Regions from separate parts of the Oceanisphaera submarina genome, predicted to be linked through region 1. Evidence: predicted binding sites of a transcription regulator. Region 1 holds the regulator's gene; each other region holds the start of a gene.

What was found. The regulator sigma-54, encoded in region 1, starts transcription at its own class of promoters, with help from an activator protein. The targets are predictions, from matches to a motif close to TGGCACNGTTTTNGCTT.
Region 2: a site for sigma-54 is predicted at 3,034-3,050, ahead of dksA (RNA polymerase-binding protein DksA). Genes of this name have one in related genera too.
Region 3: a site for sigma-54 is predicted at 2,059-2,075, ahead of ACLEIV_RS16060 (P-II family nitrogen regulator). Genes of this name have one in related genera too.

What each region holds. Positions count from the first base shown of each region.
Region 1 is NZ_JBKGFN010000011.1:44,942-51,145, forward strand. Features, by position in the region: gene mgtE (magnesium transporter) at 1-443, opposite strand, end outside; gene ACLEIV_RS11580 (HPr family phosphocarrier protein) at 483-758, opposite strand; gene rapZ (RNase adapter RapZ) at 745-1,611, opposite strand; gene ptsN (PTS IIA-like nitrogen regulatory protein PtsN) at 1,622-2,068, opposite strand; gene hpf (ribosome hibernation promoting factor) at 2,071-2,358, opposite strand; gene ACLEIV_RS11600 (RNA polymerase factor sigma-54) at 2,383-3,822, opposite strand; gene lptB (LPS export ABC transporter ATP-binding protein) at 3,873-4,598, opposite strand; gene lptA (lipopolysaccharide transport periplasmic protein LptA) at 4,601-5,131, opposite strand; gene lptC (LPS export ABC transporter periplasmic protein LptC) at 5,100-5,648, opposite strand; gene kdsC (3-deoxy-manno-octulosonate-8-phosphatase KdsC) at 5,645-6,196, opposite strand; gene ACLEIV_RS11625 (KpsF/GutQ family sugar-phosphate isomerase) at 6,196-6,204, opposite strand, start outside.
Region 2 is NZ_JBKGFN010000025.1:7,001-13,204, forward strand. Features, by position in the region: gene folK (2-amino-4-hydroxy-6-hydroxymethyldihydropteridine diphosphokinase) at 1-184, opposite strand, end outside; gene pcnB (polynucleotide adenylyltransferase PcnB) at 181-1,554, opposite strand; gene gluQRS (tRNA glutamyl-Q(34) synthetase GluQRS) at 1,628-2,551, opposite strand; gene dksA (RNA polymerase-binding protein DksA) at 2,567-3,019, opposite strand; gene sfsA (DNA/RNA nuclease SfsA) at 3,315-4,058, shown strand; gene thpR (RNA 2',3'-cyclic phosphodiesterase) at 4,421-4,948, opposite strand; gene ACLEIV_RS16750 (bifunctional diguanylate cyclase/phosphodiesterase) at 4,985-6,204, opposite strand, start outside.
Region 3 is NZ_JBKGFN010000019.1:47,676-53,879, forward strand. Features, by position in the region: gene ACLEIV_RS16050 (Fe(3+) ABC transporter substrate-binding protein) at 1-209, opposite strand, end outside; gene ACLEIV_RS16055 (ammonium transporter) at 442-1,668, opposite strand; gene ACLEIV_RS16060 (P-II family nitrogen regulator) at 1,684-2,022, opposite strand; gene arfB (alternative ribosome rescue aminoacyl-tRNA hydrolase ArfB) at 2,196-2,612, shown strand; gene ACLEIV_RS16070 (YacL family protein) at 2,968-3,327, opposite strand; gene ACLEIV_RS16075 (sterol desaturase family protein) at 3,390-4,430, opposite strand; gene ACLEIV_RS16080 (uracil-xanthine permease family protein) at 4,828-6,204, shown strand, end outside.

The sequences.
Region 1 (6,204 bases):
ATGAATTCGGTATTCATGATGGAGCCGGCGGTGTCTTCCGGATACGACAGCGCCTGTTGTGCCCGCTGCCGGTCCTGCTCGTCCATCTGGGTGAGCACCTGATTGAACAGCTGTTCGGGCAGATCCCGCAGTACATAGGCCAGATCGTCCGACTCCATGTCTTCCAGTGCGGCGGCCAGCTTTTCCGGAGCCATCAGTCGGATAATGCCGTCCCTGACTTCTTCCGACAGCTCTTCCAGGATCTCGCCGTATTCATCCGGGTCGATCAGTTGCCACAAGACCTTGCGGCTGGGGGAGGGAGAGGATTCCAGCAGCCAGGCGACGTCGCCTGGGCGCATCTGCTGCAGCATGCGACGGACGTGCACGAACATGCCGCCGTTCAGCGCCTGGGTGATGGTATCCAGCTGATCCGGCGTCCTTGGTTTCTCGATTGATTCTGTCATCCGGGCTTCAGGCCTCTGCGCGGAACGGGGATAGGAGAATTATTCTGATTCGTTGAAACGATCGGCGACCAGGCGGGACACGGCATTCATGGCCGCTTCTGCATCCGGCCCTTCGGCGACGACGCGAATGGCGTGCCCCTGGGCGGTTTCCAGCATCAGCAGGCCCATGACGCTGTTGGCCGGGGCTTGTTTTTCCTGATTGCAGACGGTGACGGTGGCATCGAATTGTTGCGTCAACTGCACCAGCTGAATGGCGGCTCGGGCATGGAGACCGAGCTTGTTGACGATTTTCAGATCCCGCTCAATTCTTGTCATGGTGTTTTTCCAGAGTGCGGTGGCGCAGCTGCACGCTTTTCCCCATCTGCCGGAACACCCGCGCAAGCTGCTCGACGATATAAACGGATCTGTGTTTGCCGCCGGTACAGCCGATGGCGACGGTCACGTAGCTGCGGTTGTTGCGTTCCAGGTGTGGCATCCAGGTGACCAGCAGGTTTTCAATCTGCCACAGGTATTTGGTGACCTCGGGCTGGCTGTTCAGGTAGCCGGCGACCGGTTCGTCCTGGCCGGTAAAAGGCCTCAGTTCCGCTATCCAGTGAGGATTGGGCAGGAAGCGGGCATCGAATACGAAATCCGCATCCTGAGAGATACCGTATTTGTAACCGAAGGACTCGAACACCCAGTTCAGCTCGCGTTCCTTCTTGCCGAGAATGCGCGCGCGGATAATTTCGCTCAGATCGTGAATACTGAGATCGGAGGTATCGATACGCAGATCGGCGGCGGAAGACAGGGGCGACAGCAGGTGGGTTTCCTGACGGATGGCTTCGTCCAGGGTCAGGCTGAGACGAGACAGGGGATGCAGCCGGCGGGTGTCGCCGAAGCGGCGAATAAGGGCGGCGTTGTCTGCATCGATGAAGATGCTGGACAGGCTGACTCCTTCCATGGCGCTAACTTCGGCCAGGCAGGCCTCCAGTTTGTCGGCACCGTCGGGCAGGTTGCGTACATCGATACTGACCGCCACCTCGCCGGGCTTGCGTCGACGCATCTGTACCAGCTCGGGCAGCAGCTCGACGGGGAGATTATCGACACAGTAATAGCCCAGATCCTCAAGCACACGCAGGGCTACGGTTTTCCCCGAGCCCGAACGGCCACTGACGATCACCAACTGCATATTGCTCTCCTCAGGAAGAAACCATGATGTTATAGAGCTCGTCATCGCTGCCGGCCTGGCGCAACTGCTTGCAGACCTGCTTGTTACTGAGCTTTTCGGCAATCAATGACAGCGTCTTGAGATGCTGTTTACACTCCTGCTCCGGTACCAGCAGGGCGAACACCAGGCCAACCGGCTGATTGTCGATGGCATCGAACTCTACCGGTTCGGCAAAGGTGAGTAAAACCGCCGTCGCCCGGTTGTCATCGCTGATACGACCATGAGGAATGGCGATACCGTTACCGATACCGGTGCTACCCATTTTTTCCCGGGCCAGCAGGCAGTCAAACAGCTGCTGACTGCTGATGTTGAGGTGCAGGGCGGCCAGCTCGCTGATGATTTCCAGCGCACGTTTTTTGCTCGTGCAGGGGACTGCACTGCGGGTGCAGCCCCTGCTCAGTATGTCGGCGACTTCCATGGTTATTTTTGCTTGAGCTTCTCTTTGTGTTTGATTATTTGGCGATCGAGCTTGTCGATCAAGCCATCGAGGGCGGCGTACATATCGTCATGTTGAGAGTTGGCAAAGATTTCGCCGCCGCTGAGGTGGATTTTAGCTTCGGCAACCTGCTGCAATTTTTCGAGTGTGAGGACGACGTGTACATTGGTAATGTTGTCGAAATGACGCTCCAGTCGGGAAAACTTGCTGTTCACATAGTCACGCAGGGAGTCCGTGATGTCTACATGGTGTCCAGTCAGATTTATTTGCATATCGTCTTCCTTCTAGGTCTGCCTTTACATCAGGCGTTTACGCTGATTGGAAGGGGGGATGGCCAGCGATTCCCTGTACTTGGCGATGGTCCGCCTGGCCACCTGTATCCCCTGTTCGGCCAGCAGCTGGGCAATTTTGCTGTCGCTCAGTGGCTTGGCCGGGTTTTCCGCACCGACCAGTTTCCTGATCAGGGCACGAATTGCCGTCGACGAACATTCTCCACCATCATCGGTACCCACATGGCTGGAGAAAAAATACTTCAGTTCAAACACCCCTCTGGGGGTATGCATGAATTTCTGGGTGGTGACCCGGGAGATGGTGGATTCGTGCATTTCCACCGCCTCGGCCACATCATTCAGCACCATCGGCTTCATGGCCTCGGGCCCATACTCAAAGAATGCCTGTTGTTGTTCCACAATACAATTGGCAACCTTGAGCAGGGTCTCATTTCGACTCTCGAGACTCTTGATAAACCACTTGGCGTCCTGCAAGTGGTTGCGGATAAACTGGCCGTCTTCGCTGTTTCTGGGTTGGCGGGCCATGGCGGCATAGGTCTGGTTCAGCCTGACCTTGGGCATGGCTTCCGGGTTGAGTTCGGCGACCCAGCCACCCTGTCGCTTGGTGACCACCACGTCCGGAATCACATATTCGGAGCTGCTCTGAAGCACGCTGTTACCCGGTCTGGGCTCCAGCTGCTGGATCAGGGACAGTACTTCCCTGAGCTCTTCTTCTTTCAGTCTGGTCTTGCGTTGCAGGCTGCGGTAGTCCCGGGTGCCGAGCAGATCCATGTGCCGGTCAATGACGAGACGGGCCTCGTTCAGCCAGGGAGTGTCGGCGGGAAAAGGGTCCAGCTGAATGCGCAGGCATTCCTGCACGCTGCGGGCGGCGACGCCGATAGGGTCGAAATGCTGGATGCGCTTCAGCACCGCCTCCACTTCATCTGCTTCTATCTCCTGTTCGCCGCCGGAGACGGCGGTGAGGATATCCTCCAGACCCTGAGTCAGGTAGCCGGCATCATCGATGGCGTCGATAATGGCCAGTGCTATGGCCTGATCGGTCTCGCTGAAAGGGGTCAGTTGCATCTGCCACAGCAGGTAATCCTGCAGCGTTTCCGTGGTTTCTCCCTGGTAGACGGTATCCTCCATGCCTTCGGGAAGGCCGCCGTTCCCGGCGCTGCCGGTTGAGGTGGTATAGATATCGTCCCAGTGGGTGTCCATCGGCAGTTCGTCGGACAGCTGATTCTGCTCCATGGCGGTATCGGCGGCCATCTGCTCGTCGTTGCCGCCGTCGGCCACCTCGATGCTGTCCGGCTCTTCCTGTTCCAGCAGGGGGTTGCTTTCCAGGGCCAGCTGAATTTCCTGTTGCAGTTCCAGGCTCGACAGTTGCAGCAGACGAATGGCCTGTTGCAACTGGGGGGTCATGGTCAGCTGCTGTCCCATACGTAACTGAAGAGTTGGCTTCATCGTTGGTAAAGTCCTTCTATATCAACCGCATGGGGCTCCAGCGGGTCAGCTTAGAGGCTGAATTGTTCACCCAGATAGACTTTCTTGACCTGCTCGTTCGCGAGGATTTCGGCCGGGGTGCCGGCGGCGATACGATGACCATGACTGACAATGTAGGCCCGCTCGCAGACGTCCAGCGTCTCGCGCACGTTGTGATCGGTGATCAGCACCCCCAGGCCTCTATCGCGCAGGTGCAGAATGATTTTCTTGATGTCGATTACCGAGATGGGATCGACTCCGGCGAAGGGTTCATCCAGCAGTATGAAGCGCGGATCGGCCGCCAGTGCGCGGGCAATTTCCACCCGTCGGCGTTCACCACCTGACAGACTCATACCGGCACTGTCGCGGATATGGGTGATATTGAACTCTTCCAGCAGCTGCTCCATTTTCTCGTCGCGGCCGGCGGCGTCCAGATCCTTGCGGGTTTCGAGTACCGCCATTAAGTTGTCGGCTACGCTCAGACGCCGAAAAATGGAGGCTTCCTGGGGCAGATAACCGATACCGGCGCGGGCTCGCACATGCATCGGCTGATAGCTGATGTCCTGCTCGTCGATGGTGATGCTGCCGGCGTCGCGCTGTACCAGGCCCACTATCATGTAGAAAGAGGTGGTCTTGCCGGCCCCGTTGGGGCCGAGCAGGCCGACGATCTGGCCGGTATTGACGGTCAGGCTGACATCGGCCACTACCTGACGGCCCTTGTAACTCTTCTGCAGCCCGCGGGCTTTCAGTGTTGCCATGATCAGTTCTGTATCTCTTTTTTATTCATGTCCTGCAGCTGTTCAGGCAGAAAAATGGTGGTAACGCGGTCTGCTCCACCCTGGCTTTCGGCTTCCATCTGTTCCTTGTCGATATGGTAGCGAATACGATAGCCGGTCACGATATTGTCGTTCTGCTTCAGCTTCGCCTCCTTCAATAGGGTGAGGGTGCGTGCCTTCATATCGTAGTGGATCTCCCGGGCCTCGGCCTTGACCGGCTGGCCGTTGTCCAGCACCTGGTAGTAGGTGGCTGGCGCGCCGTGGGCGGTCATCGATTGCAGACCCTGTTCGGTGCGGATCACCACCAGTCTGTCGGCTCGCACATCCATGGTGCCCTGTTTGACCACGACCCGCTCGCTGAAGGTCACCTTGTTGTCGGCCAGCTCCACCAGCTGGCGACCGGCATCTATGGTTACCGGCTGGCTGAAATCAGCCTCTTTGGCCTCGGCCAGGCTCAGGCTCAGGGCCAGCAGGCCGCCGATGCTAAGGAGTAAAGTAGGTTGCCCGGGTTTCATGCAGTAATTCCACTGTTTGTTGATCAAGCTTGCCCAACAGCCCCTGGCCCTGGGCCCGGAAAGTTGGGCTGTTCAGCTGTACATCCCGGTTGGAACGCAGCTGGTTTTTAATAAAATCCAGTTCCAGGTATTCGGTGGTCAGGGTTTTCACCAGGGCATCGGGTTGCAGCCCCCGGCCGACCACGGTGCCGTTCAATACCGCGTTATCGTTGGTATTGATCATGCCCTCATCACCGCTCAACTGCCATTGGGGCTGGCCATCGGGCGAATAAAGCAAGATAACAGGTTTTTCCATCAGGGTCATGGCCAGCGGCTCGTAGTACTCCGCATATTCAGCATCCAGTCCGCGGTAGGGCAGACCCAGCTGGTTGTACTGCACGCTGCTCAGGTTTTTGGCGATAAAGTCTGGCTGATAATCCTGCTGGTTGACGGGGGCGTCGGTGACCGGCCTGAACCACTGCCAGCAGACAAGGGCGACCAGGAAGAGGCCGCCAAACCACCAGGTTTGGCGGCTCACAGGCTCATGCCCCTGGCCTGTTCCAGCTCGCCCCGGGCGTCGAGCAGCAGATCGCAGAGCTCGCGCACTGCGCCTCGGCCGCCCTCGATGCGGGTAATATAATCGGCCTGCCGTAGTACCAGCGGATGAGCATCGGCCACAGCTACACCCAGACCGCAGTCCAGCATCACCGGCAAATCGACCACATCGTCGCCGATATAGGCGACCTGCTCCGGCCTCAGCTTGAGGGTCTCCAGCAGGGCCCGATAGCTGTGAATCTTGTCGCTCTGGCCCTGATAGACGTGGGTGACCCCGAGCGAGGCCATGCGTTCGCTGACGATGCGGGAGTTGCGGCCTGTGATCACCGCCACCTGGATGCCGGCGTTGAGCAGCGCCTTGATACCGAAACCGTCTTTGGTGCAAAAGCTCTTGTATTCTTCACCCTGGTTGCCGAGATAGATCAGGCCGTCGGACAGCACGCCGTCCACATCGCAGATCAGCAGTGTTATGTCGGCCATCCGTCGCCAGATGTCGCTGGTTACCGGACCGTAAAGGCTTGCTTGTTCCATCAGATCAC
Region 2 (6,204 bases), on a different contig from region 1:
CGAACATCGATACCCCATTGATATAGGGCGGCTGATCCGCCGGCCCCATGGGCAGACTCTGGTACAGCGGCGAATGCTGCAGGCTGCCGGGAGTGGCCAGCGAGGCCAGGGCGAGCTGAGCCGCCCTGATGTGTGCCAGCGGCTCGCCAAGGTTGGCGCCGAGGGCGACAAATACGCGGGTCATGCGTCTTTTTTCCGACGAGGGCGACGGCGTGGTCGCTTGCGCGGCTTGCGCGATTCGGACTCGTTGGTCGTATGGGCGGGACCTTCCTGCGCTCCGCGAGTCTGAGACTGCCGGTGCTGCGGTTGCCGTTCGACCGGATTGGCAACCTGAAACTCGGTCCACCATTCGGCCAGCTCTTTCAGGCGCGGGTCCAGTTCGGCACGCAGCAGCAAAAAGTCGTAGCCGGCGCGAAACTTGGGATGCTCGAGCAGGCGGTGCGGCCGCTTGCCGCTGCGCTTGGTGAGACGATCCTGCAGTTGCCAGATATCGCGTACCACCGAGCTGAAACGACGAGGAATGGCGACGGTTTTCACCTGCCGACCCAGCACATCGTCGGTGGCCAGCATGAAGGCGTCGTAATGGTTCAGGCCACCTTCATTCATGAAGGCCTGGGTGCGGGTTTCTACCGGCCCCCACAGCAGAGCGGCGTAGAGGAAGGCGGGGGTTACCCGCATATCCTGGGCGATACGTTCGTCGGTATTGGTCAGCGCCAGCTCGATAAAGCGACCGTATCGATTCTTGCCCGTGCCCATGACCTCGGCAGCTTCCGGAAACAGCGGCGCAAAGAGGCCGTATTGCTGCAACTGGCGATAGGTTTCCAGACCGTGACCGGCAAGAAACAGCTTGAGAGTTTCTTCAAACAGACGGGCAGGAGGAATATCGCTCAGCAAGGGAGCCAGGTCGTGAATGGGCGCTTCGGTGCGAGGGCTGATGGTCAGACCCAACTTGGCGGAGAAACGCACTGCCCGGATCATGCGTACCGGATCTTCCCGATAGCGGGTTGCCGGGTCGCCGATCAAGTCAAGACGACGGGCTTCCAGATCCTTGATGCCATTGGCAAAGCCAACCACGCTGAAGTCGGCAATATTGTAATAGAGGGCGTTAACGGTAAAGTCACGGCGCTCTGCGTCTTCTTCGATAGTGCCGTAGACATTGTCGCGCAGCAGCATGCCTTCGGAAGACTGGGACGACACGTTTTTGTTGGTATTGACCTGATGGTGATGGCCGCGGAAGGTGGCCACTTCGATCACATCGCGACCAAACAGCACGTGGGCCAGGCGAAAACGGCGACCAACCAGGCGGCAGTTGCTGAAAAGCTGCTTTACCTGGTCAGGAGTGGCGTTGGTGGCGATATCAAAATCCTTGGGCAGTCTGCCCAGCAGCAAGTCACGCACACCACCACCGACCAGGTAGGCATCGAAGCCCGCCTTGTTCAGGCGATACAGTACTTTGAGGGCGTTTTCACTGATTTGGCGGCGCGAAATACCATGTTGGTCGCGCGTCAACACCACGGGTTGCAACGGCAACGCCTCCTGTTGTCGGGTAAGCAGCTTTCTACAAAAGCCAGCAATCTGGGAAAAAATAGGACACCTCGCAAGGCCTTAAGCTAAAAAAATCGGCGCACTATAATAGCGCAGGGTGCTGAAAATGCGAACTGTCTGCGCACTTCAGCTCGATATTTGGTCTGCCGGGCACCCGATCCAGACGCCAGTGACGGCAAGCCCAGTGCAATAGTTCGGCAGCCCCGGCGCCAAAAAATGCCGATGGGGGTTCTTGTCCGAGAAAATCCAGCGCGTGCCAGAGCGCCTTTCCCGGCTGCCGGTCATCCAGTGCCGGGGCGTGATTCTGCTTGGACAGTTTATGGCCCGAATACAGAGCCAGCGGCAGATGCAGCCAGTCGGGCTCCGGTGCATTCAGCATCTGGTAAAGTGCGATCTGGCGTACAGTGGGGTCGAGCAGATCGGCTCCCCGTACCACCTCGGTAATGCCTGCCTCGGCATCGTCGACTACCACCGCCAGGTTGTAGGCGTAGAGCCCATCGCGACGACGCACGATAAAGTCTTCTTCGGCCAGCGCTTCCGGCACCGATATGTCCCCCTGCAGCCGGTCGTTAAAGCCGCAAACCGGCTGGTCCATGACCAGTCGGATGGCCGCGTGTTCGGCCGGTAGAGCAAGGTCACGGCAATGACCGTTATAAAAGCCGCCGGTGGCGCTTACCATCTTGCGGGTACAGCGGCAATGATAAGTCAGGCCTTGTCGGGCCAACTCGTCCAGTACGGCTTGGTAAACATCGAGTCGTCGGCTCTGATACAAAGCGGTGCCGTCCCAATGCAGGCCAAAGGCGTCCAAGGTGCGCAGGATGGCATCGGCCGCCCCGGGAACTTCCCGCGGCGGATCCAAGTCTTCGATACGCAGAAGCCATAATCCCTGATGACTTCTGGCTTGCAGATAGCTGCCGAGGGCGGCTATCAGAGAGCCGAAGTGAAGGGGACCGCTGGGCGAGGGGGCAAAGCGCCCAATGTAGCGGTTGGGCGCTGTCTTGTTCATGGTGACAGGGGCGGCTTAGTAACCGGCCATCTGTTTTTCCTTGATCTCGGCCAGGGTCTTGCAGTCGATGCACAGATCGGCGGTGGGGCGCGCTTCCAGTCGGCGGATGCCGATTTCCACGCCGCAGTGCTCGCAATAGCCGAAGTCGTCTTCTTCGATTTTCTGCAGTGTTTTCTCGATCTTCTTGATCAGCTTGCGTTCCCGATCCCGGGCGCGCAGCTCAAGCGCAAACTCTTCTTCCTGAGCGGCTCTGTCCACCGGATCGGGGAAGTTGGCTGCTTCGTCTTTCATGTAGCCCATGGTGCGATCCACTTCCTCGCGCAACTGATTGCGCCAGGCACCCAGAATTTTGCGAAAATGCGTTTTTTGCGCATCGTTCATGTATTCTTCGTCGGGCTTCGCCTGGTAGGGCTCAACACCGGCAATGGCCAGAATACCGAGAGATTTTTTGGTTTCGACTGCTGGCATTCCGTATCTCCTAAAAAGCAATATTGCGCCAACCAATGTTAAGAAGCGGCTATCTATAGCAGAAAGCATATTGGCAAGGCAATTTTGCATTGCTGTTTCTGCGAAAATTGCCCCTTATAATACGACCATAACCACTTTTTCTGAAATTACTCAGGCTGAGTGGTGCGGATCGTAAAGAGCGGCAGCTTCTCGGTGAGCCCTCCATATGGGGATGAAGAATAGCATTTTCAAGAGTAGAGTCGGGGCCGTGATAACGATTACTATCCAACTCTATTCATGAACTATAGGTACAATCGTGCAGTTTTCCTCTTCTTTGTGCCGGGGGCAGCTGGTCCGGCGCTACAAGCGTTTTCTGGCTGACGTCATTCATCAGGACTCTTCGCCAGAGGCTCCGCTGACCATACACTGCCCCAATACCGGTAAAATGACCGGCTGTGCCGAGCCGGGCTGGACTGTGTATTTCTCTATATCAGACAACCAAAAACGTAAATATGCTCACACCTGGGAGCTGGTCGAAAACCAGCGCGGCGATTTCATCTGTGTCAATACCGGCCGGGCCAACCAGTTGGTGGCCGAGGCGCTGGAGCAGAAGCGCATTCCACTGCTGGCGCAATATGGTGATATCAGAGCCGAGGTGCGCTATGGCACCGAGGGCAGCCGCATCGACTTTTTGCTGAGCGGCGGTGTTGAGCCGGACTGTTATGTGGAGGTCAAGAGCGTGACCCTGCTGGATGAGAGCGAGCAGGTCGGCCAGGGTTATTTTCCGGACACCGAGAGTCTCAGAGCCCAGAAGCACGTGCGGGAACTGATCGACTGCGTGAAACTCGGGCACAGGGCGGTACTGCTGTTCTGTGTGCTGCATACCGGCATCGAACGCGTCAGTCCGGCCAGCCACCTGGATCCGGCCTATGGTAGCCTGGTGGCCGAGGCGCTGGCGGCGGGGGTGGAATGCCTGGCCTGGCGGGCAGAGATCAGCCCCGACGGCATGCAGTTGGTACAGGCGTTGCCGTTTGACATGCAGGTGAAGAACGGGGTGTGAGGGGGAAAAGGTAGGGGTGGGGTAAACATCCGATTTTTTGACTGTCATACCCATCTCGGACAAAGGGCCCGTTCCGCCGACCCGCTCAAGCCCCTCCCTGTGAGGCTCAACACATGACATCGCTGTCATGTAATAGCAGATCCCTTTGTCCTCCCTGTTGCAGCGGAGTTCCTGTTGGCGCCGTCTTCGGGCAACTCGGTGTTTGAGAAGAGGTAACAGAGAACGGCTCCCACGACCGTGACATGCCAGGGATGGCATGTCCGAGCTTTACATGGATGTACTCGTAGCGTGTCGAGGGAGGTGGCTGTGTTACCTCTGGAGCTGGGGTCCTGAATATGGTCAGATGCTGAATGGGATTGGGCTCACTCCCCATCATCTGTCAGCGGCCAGGATTGCAGAATATGGTACTCCGGCCCTTGCTCGCTCAGGGTGGAGCTGTAGAGGCACAGCCGCGAGGGGCGATAGCGGATGGGAGTGATCGGCGGTAGCTCCTGGGTGCTGTCGTGGCGGAACAGGGTTATATGTGGCCGAAAGGCTCTGTGAGGCGGCCCGAGTTTAAGGGAGGCACAACGTGCAGCCAGCTCATCGGATAGCGCAGAGAGGCCGGGGGGAACCCGAGAGGGGCCTATCCAGACGACCCTGGCCCGCGGAAAACAGCCGAGCCGATCCAGCTTGAGTTCGAAGGTGGCTAGCCGTATCTTCGGCAGCTGTTTCAGCAAAGAATCGGATTGTGTTTGAGTGAGTGGCCCGAGAAAGCGCAGGGTCAGGTGTAACTGCTCCGGCGGAATGCGCCGGCCGGGCAGGGCCAGGCGGCGTTGCAGCCTGGTCAGTTCAGGCGCCAGCGCCTCGGCGGGAAAAGCCAGAAACAGCCGGTTATTCTTGCTTGTCATGTTTACCCTCCTGACTCTCCTGAGTTCAACTGCTCGTCAACTGGCTGTTGCCATGCCGAGCTTGTCATCATGTGTTGTGTGCTCGCTCAGCGCCAAACCGGCATAGCCAGTGTATTGCAGTGCCTGCTCGGGAGGGAGGGGCCTGGCAAACAGGAAACCCTGGCCATAATCACAGCCGATCTTTTTGATAAACCGCATCTGCGCATCGGTTTCAATGCCTTCGGCAACCACTTTCAGCCCCAGCTTGTGTACCATGGCGGTAATGGCCTCGACCATCTGTCGGTCAACGGGGCTGGCTTCCAGATCCATCACAAATGAACGGTCGATTTTCAGTATGTCTACGGGAAAATGGCGTAATTGAGACAACGAAGAATAGCCAGTTCCAAAGTCATCAATCGAGAGGCGTATCCCCAAGCGTTTCAGGTGACCTATCAGGGTCATGGCAAGATCGACATTCTCCATCAGCATGGACTCGGTAATTTCCAGTTCAAGCAAACCGGGCGGAATATCCCAATGCATTAACAGGGCTTCGACCCTGTTCGAGAAGTCGGCCTCGCGCAACTGACAGACACTCAGGTTGACCGCCACCGGTTTCACGGTTTTCCCCGCCTGCATTTGTTGCCGAATAAAATGACAGGCCGCCTCAATGACCCCATAGCCTATAGGCACAATCAGTCCGGTCAGCTCTGCCACGCCAATAAAACTGCCCGGGCTTTGTATTCCTCGCTCCGGTTGGTGCCAGCGTAGCAAGGCTTCGAATTTTTCTACCTGGCCAGAGGAAAAGGAAATGATTGGCTGGAATACCAGAAAAAACTCCCGTCGGCAGATAGCTTGGCGTAATTCTTCCTCGAGCCTTATCGAGAGAAGCGCCTGCTCCTGCATTTCCATGTTGTAAAAAGAGAGCTGGTTTTTACCCGCGCGTTTAGAGTCATACATGGCAAGGTCTGCATTACGTAATAATTCACCACTGCTGGTGCCGTCTTCCGGTGCCAGGGTGATGCCAATACTGGCGCCAATCACTGTCTCATTCTGAGCCAGTTGAATCGGTATGCTGATATTGGTGATTACCTTTTCGGCTATCATGCGTACATTTTCGATGCTGTTTATATTTACCAGTACGATCGCAAACTCATCACCACCCAGGCGACCGACGATATCGGTTTCTCTTACTGCGTCCCGAAGTCGCCGAGCCACTTCAATCAATAACCTGTCACCGTCTTCGTGCCCTGTAGAATCATTGATGCGTTTGAAGTCAT
Region 3 (6,204 bases), on a different contig from region 1:
CGACCTTCGCGCTGCAGACGCTCACCCATACCGTCCTTGATGAACACCACATTGACGTCGATACCGGTTTCCTTGGTAAAGGTGTCGATGATCGGCTTGATCAGAAAGTCCTGCCGATTGGAGTAAACATTAACTTCTTCGGCAAAGGCCTGGCTGGTGAAGCTGGAAACCAGCAGAGCCGCCGCCGACAGGAAAAATTTCTTAGACATCATCCAGATCCATTTAGTTGAGTGAGAATAATTAACGTTTAGAAGTATACCCGGACGCGACCCGGAATCAATAAGCAACTGACATCCGAATAATAAAAGTTTTCATCCGCAATATTATTACCTCCTTCGGCCGAGACGTCCTTGCGCTGGATCGGCTACCAGACAAAAAAAGGAGGCCTCATGGCCTCCCCTGCATCTATCAGTCCCGACGATGTTGGCACGATAACGTGACTCAATGGCGCTTCAGGGTCACGAACTCGGGGTAGGCGTCGATGCCACAGTCAATCCTGTCCATACCCGAGAGTTCATCCTCTTCGGTCACTCGAATGCCCAAGATCTGCTTGAGCAGAGACCAGACCAGCAGGCTGGCGCCGAATACCCAGCCTCCAATCACCAGGATGCCGGCCAACTGACCCCACAGGGAGGCATCGGGATTGGCCACCGGCACCAGCAAGAGCCCCAGCACCCCACAGACACCGTGTACCGAAATGGCGCCAACAGGATCATCGATACGCAGCTTGTCCAGCACCACTATGGCATAGACCACCACTATGCCCGCCAGCAGGCCGATACCTGCGGCCCACAGGTGGCTAGGTGAAAGCGGATCGGCGGTAATGGCCACCAATCCGGCCAAAGCACCGTTGAGAATCATGGTCAGATCGGCCTTGCCCCAGGTCAGCTTGGTCACCACCAGGGCGCCGATGGCGCCGGTGGCGGCGGCGGCGTTGGTGTTGACGAAAATCCTGGCCACGGCGGTAGAGTTTTCCACATCGGACAGCAGCAGTTGAGAACCACCGTTGAAGCCGAACCAGCCCATCCACAGAATAAAGGTACCCAGGGTCGCCAGCGGCATGTTGGAACCGGGAATGGGGTGAATTTCACCGTTGTTACCGTACTTGCCCTTGCGTGCTCCCAGCAGCAGCACCCCGGCCAGCGCCGCACACGCCCCCGCCAGGTGCACTATGCCGGAGCCGGCAAAGTCGGTGAATCCCCACTCGGACAGGAAACCACCGCCCCAGGTCCAGTAGCCTTCTACCGGGTAAATAAAGGCGGTCAGTACCACCGAGAATGCCAGGAAAGCCCACAGCTTCATCCGCTCGGCCACGGCCCCGGAGACGATGGACATGGCGGTGGCGACGAACACCACCTGAAAGAAGAAGTCGGCTTCCAGAGCATGGTCGGCGTCATCGGCCTGGCTGCCGATCAAGCCGCCCAGGCTCGGCAGCCAGCCACCTTCGGCATTGTCTACATACATGATGTTATAACCCACCAGCAGGTACATGGTGCAGGCAATGGCAAACAGCAGAATATTCTTGGTCAGGATCTCGGTGGTATTCTTGGCGCGTACCAGGCCCGCCTCCAGCATGGCAAACCCCGCCGCCATCCACATCACCAGCACGCCGGACATCAGAAAATAAAAGGTGTCCAGGGCAAACTTCATTTCGGTTAAAGTATCCATTATGCTTTCCCTCGCTTAAATGGCTTCCATATCCCGCTCACCGGTACGGATGCGTACGGTTTGATGCAGGTCATAAACAAAAATCTTGCCGTCGCCGATCTTGCCGGTGTAGGCGGTTTCGGTAATCGCTTCAATCACCAGCTCCACCTGGTCACTCTGAGTGGCGATTTCCAGTTTGATCTTGGGCAGAAAATCCACCGTGTATTCGGCCCCGCGATACAGCTCTGTGTGCCCCTTCTGGCGACCGAATCCTTTCACTTCCGTCACCGTCATGCCGTCGATGCCGACATGAGCCAGTGCCGATCGCACGTCATCGAGCTTGAAAGGTTTGATAATGGCGCAAATCATTTTCATGGCGAGCTTCCTTGTGTGTCTGGATTAATTAAAGACAAACAAGCTTCGTGCCAGTTTTTTATTCCTTTATTTTCAATGATTTAATCTTAATCTACGGATTGATTTGAGCACCGTGATATGATGCTGGTGCAGTAGATACACTAAAGGCACCAAGGTGGTGCAACGGAGTCACCATGTTATCTCTATCGGCCCGGGTGCAACTCCCCGAGCAGGAACTGGAATTTATCACCATGCGCGCCAGCGGACCCGGCGGCCAGCATGTGAACAAGACCGACTCGGCGGTACAGCTGCGTTTCGACTACGCCAACAGCCCCAGCCTGCCCGACACCTACAAGGCCGCCCTGCGGCAAATGAAAGACAACCGGATACTGGCCTCGGGCTGGATCATGATCCGTGTCGAGAGCCATCGCAGCCAGCTGATGAACAAGGAAACCGCCAGGGAAGCCCTGCTCGCCCTGCTGCAACAAGCCGGCAAGCCGGTAAAGGTGCGCCGCCCTACCAAGCCGAGCAAGGCCGCCAAACGCAAACGCGCCGACAGCAAGACGCTCAGAGGAAAAATCAAAAGCGGACGGGGGAAGGTGAAGGTGTAAGCGTTAAGCTATAGAAAAACAATCATGATTGTGGAGTTTGTAGTGCGCTTGTTAATGCGCAACTGTCGGGAGGTGCGCACCGCATAAATGGGCGCCAACAAGAACCGGTACAACTGCGGGATCAGCTGGCGGTTCGGCCAACGGAGTCGCCTGATGACACCTCCAATGGACGGCTCAGAATGATGGAAAAGGCTGCAGGGATTGCCTCAGCCGACCATCAAATGCCAGGGATGGCATGTGTCGAGCGTCACATGGATGTGCTTGAAGCGTGTCGGAGGAGGCAACCCTGTTGCCTCTTTATGCAGCAAATCGACGTTTGACCAATAAACAGGCTTACCCTTTCTTTGAGTCGGCTTTAACGGTTGCTGCAGAAGTCCCGCCATTGCTCCAGCACCCGGGCCAGATCGTCCAGGCCGCAACCGGCGTACAGCTCGTCATCGTAATAGGCCAGGCCATCTTCCATCTCGTCGGTGTCGAAGGCCAGGGCATGGGCGCTGAGCTCGGCTTCTTCCCGGGTCAGCAGCAGGGTGCATTCGGGATACGTCTTCTTGAACTCCTGTGCTTCACCCGCCTCAAGATTCTTGATGGTCGCCAGCAGCGCCGTCGCCTCGGTAATGCCGACCTCGTCGGTCAGCCACTGGCCCATCACCTCGTGGCCCATGGTAAAACGGGCTCTATGATGGCCATTCAGATCCCGAAAAAATTCAAACTCCACAGGCACCTCCAGCAATAAAGGCGCGATTCTACTCCCGGTGGCCGGCACTGAACAGCGCTGTTTCAGCCGGCCGGGTTCAACGGTGGCTGCCGACCTGCCAGGCGCAACCGAAGGCGAACGCGTAACCGGCTGAAAGTAAGGATAAAGGGCAGGAATATCAGCGCCCACAGGCTGCGATAGCGGTTATTTTCCGGCTTGCCGGCGCCGAAGGTCAGCGGCTCCGGCTGCCAGCCGGTGACATAAAGGGTGCCGAACATCCAGTCCCAGAGCGACAGGTTGGTACCGAAATTACGGTTGAAGTGCTTCGGGTCGTTACTGTGATGGATCTGATGCTGGGCCGGGCTGTTGATCAGGTGTTCGACCAGAGGCCCGAATGACAGCCAAATATGGGTATGCCGCAGGTTGGCGGCCAGGGAATTGAACAACAGCACCAGGTAGCTGGAGCCGAACAGAGTATATTTGCTTACGCTGCCGCCACAGAGGTAATAGAAGCCACCCGCGTAGGCGCCGATAAACACCCCCTTGGCAACCTTCTCCGCCACCTTTTCCACCACATGGATGCGGCTGGCGGTAGCCGGTACCATGACCTCCGCCGAATGATGTACCTTGTGAAACTCCCACAGCCAGCGACAATGAAAGGCCCGGTGCACCCAGTAATGCACGCAGTCCGCGATCAGAAACAGGCCCAGACCATAGAGCATCATCAGCCCCATGTTTTCACCCAGCCGGGGCCGCTCGCCCCAGACCTGCTCGAAAAACCCCACATAGTCCCGGGACTCCCAAATATAGGGATCCACCAGGCCCATCACCGGCAGTACAAACAACAGCTTGAGAACGCCGCGCACCAGGTAATACTGATAGTCCAGCCGTGCCGAAGGGTGCCAGAACACTTCTCGACCGCCGATAAAGCGCCAGTAGCCAGTGGCGGTTGTGGTGCCATCCTGCAGACGCAACCGGTAGAGCAGCAGCGCCGTCAGATAGGAGATGCCGAGAAAAACCACCGAGAAACGACCATTGAGATCGAAGATACCGATCAGCCGATCGATCATCGGGTTCAGCAGCAGCGCCTGCAAAGACAGGAGCAGCTCATCAAGGCGTTCCATGGTTCATCTCCGTACGTTTCGTTCGGCCTGGCATTCACGACCGGTGCGCACGAGATTCTAAAAGAAAACCATTCGTAACACTATTGCAAATAACGGACGACCACCAAGGGCCTATTAGGCCCGAGCGAGTATTATTTTTTCAAATCCATAAGCATTGGCAATATCATTGTTCACAACATAGCGGGTGAACTCAGTATCAGGAAACTGGCCTGATGCATTTATCTCCAGTATCCTATGCCACCTTCCTCTATTAGAAGGAATATTCGGTCGCACATTACAACATGCGCAGATTAAACATCTTCACATAAAGAAAAGCTGACCCATCAGACAAGCCAATCATAAAAACAATCAGGCCGTCTAGTTAATAAATTGTATACACCACTGGAACGCAGACACCATGAGTCATGACCCGCACCATAAGACCAGTCAACAGGAATTGGTCTACAAGCTACACGACAAACCGCCCTTCATTCAGTCTCTGTTCGCCGCCATTCAGCATCTGCTGGCGCTGTTCGTGGCGGTGATCACACCGCCGTTGATCATCTGTCAGACTCTGGGTATTCCCGCCGCCGACACCTCTCATATCATCAGCATGTCGCTGTTCATTACCGGTGTGGCTTCCTTTATCCAGATGAAACGTTTCGGCCCCGTCGGCACCGGTCTGCTGTCGATTCAGGGCACCAGCTTCAACTTTCTCGGCCCCATCATCGCCAGTGGCCTGGCCATGAAAGACGGCGGTGTCACCACCGAAGCCATGCTGGCCGCCATTTTCGGCACCGCCCTGCTGGCCGCCCCTACCGAGATGATTCTGTCGCGTTTTCTGCATCTGGCCCGTCGCGTCATCTCGCCGCTGGTCAGCGGTATCATCGTCACCCTGATAGGCCTGACCCTGATCCAACTGGGTCTGACCTCTATCGGCGGTGGTTTCGACGCCATGTCCGGCGGCACCTTCGGTGCCCTCGACAACCTGGCCCTGGCCGGTACCGTGCTGGGTATCATCATTCTGATGAACCGCAGCCGTAACCCCTATGTTCGTCTGTCGTCCATTCTGGTCGCCATGGTCACCGGCACCCTGCTGGCCTGGTACCTGGGTAAGCTGGCACCCTTGGAAGGCACTCTGCCCTCCATGTCCTTCCCCATTCCGCTGCAATACGGTCTGGGCTTCAACGCTTCGCTGTTTATTCCGCTGGTACTGGTCTTCCTGATCACCGCGCTGGAAGGCATCGGCGACACCACCGCCACGTCAGAAGTGTCCGGTGAGCCGGTCAGTGGCCCGGTTTACATGAGCCGTCTCAAGGGCTGCGTGCTGGGTGACGGCATCAACTCGTCGCTGGCTTCCATCTTCAACACCTTTCCGGTGTCGACTTTCAGCCAGAACAACGGCGTGATCCAGATGACCGGCGTCGCCAGTCGCCATGTAGGCTTCTTCGTGGCCGGTATTCTGGTGATTATGGGTCTGTTCCCGGCCATCAGTACCCTGGTACAGCGCATTCCCGAGCCGGTACTAGGAGGCGCCACCCTGGTGATGTTCGGCTCTATCGCCGCCGCCGGGGTACGCATCCTGTCCCGCGAGCGTCTGGACCGTCGTGCCCTCTTCATCATGGCCATTTCGTTCGGCATGGGCCTGGGTATCTCCCAACGCCCGGATATACTGCAGTTCATGCCCGAGCTCATCAAGAACGTGTTCTCTTCCGGCATCGCCGCCGGTGGTATCACCGCCATCCTGATGAACATCATAATGCCGCTGAACCAGCCACAGGCAGATGAAGCTGCC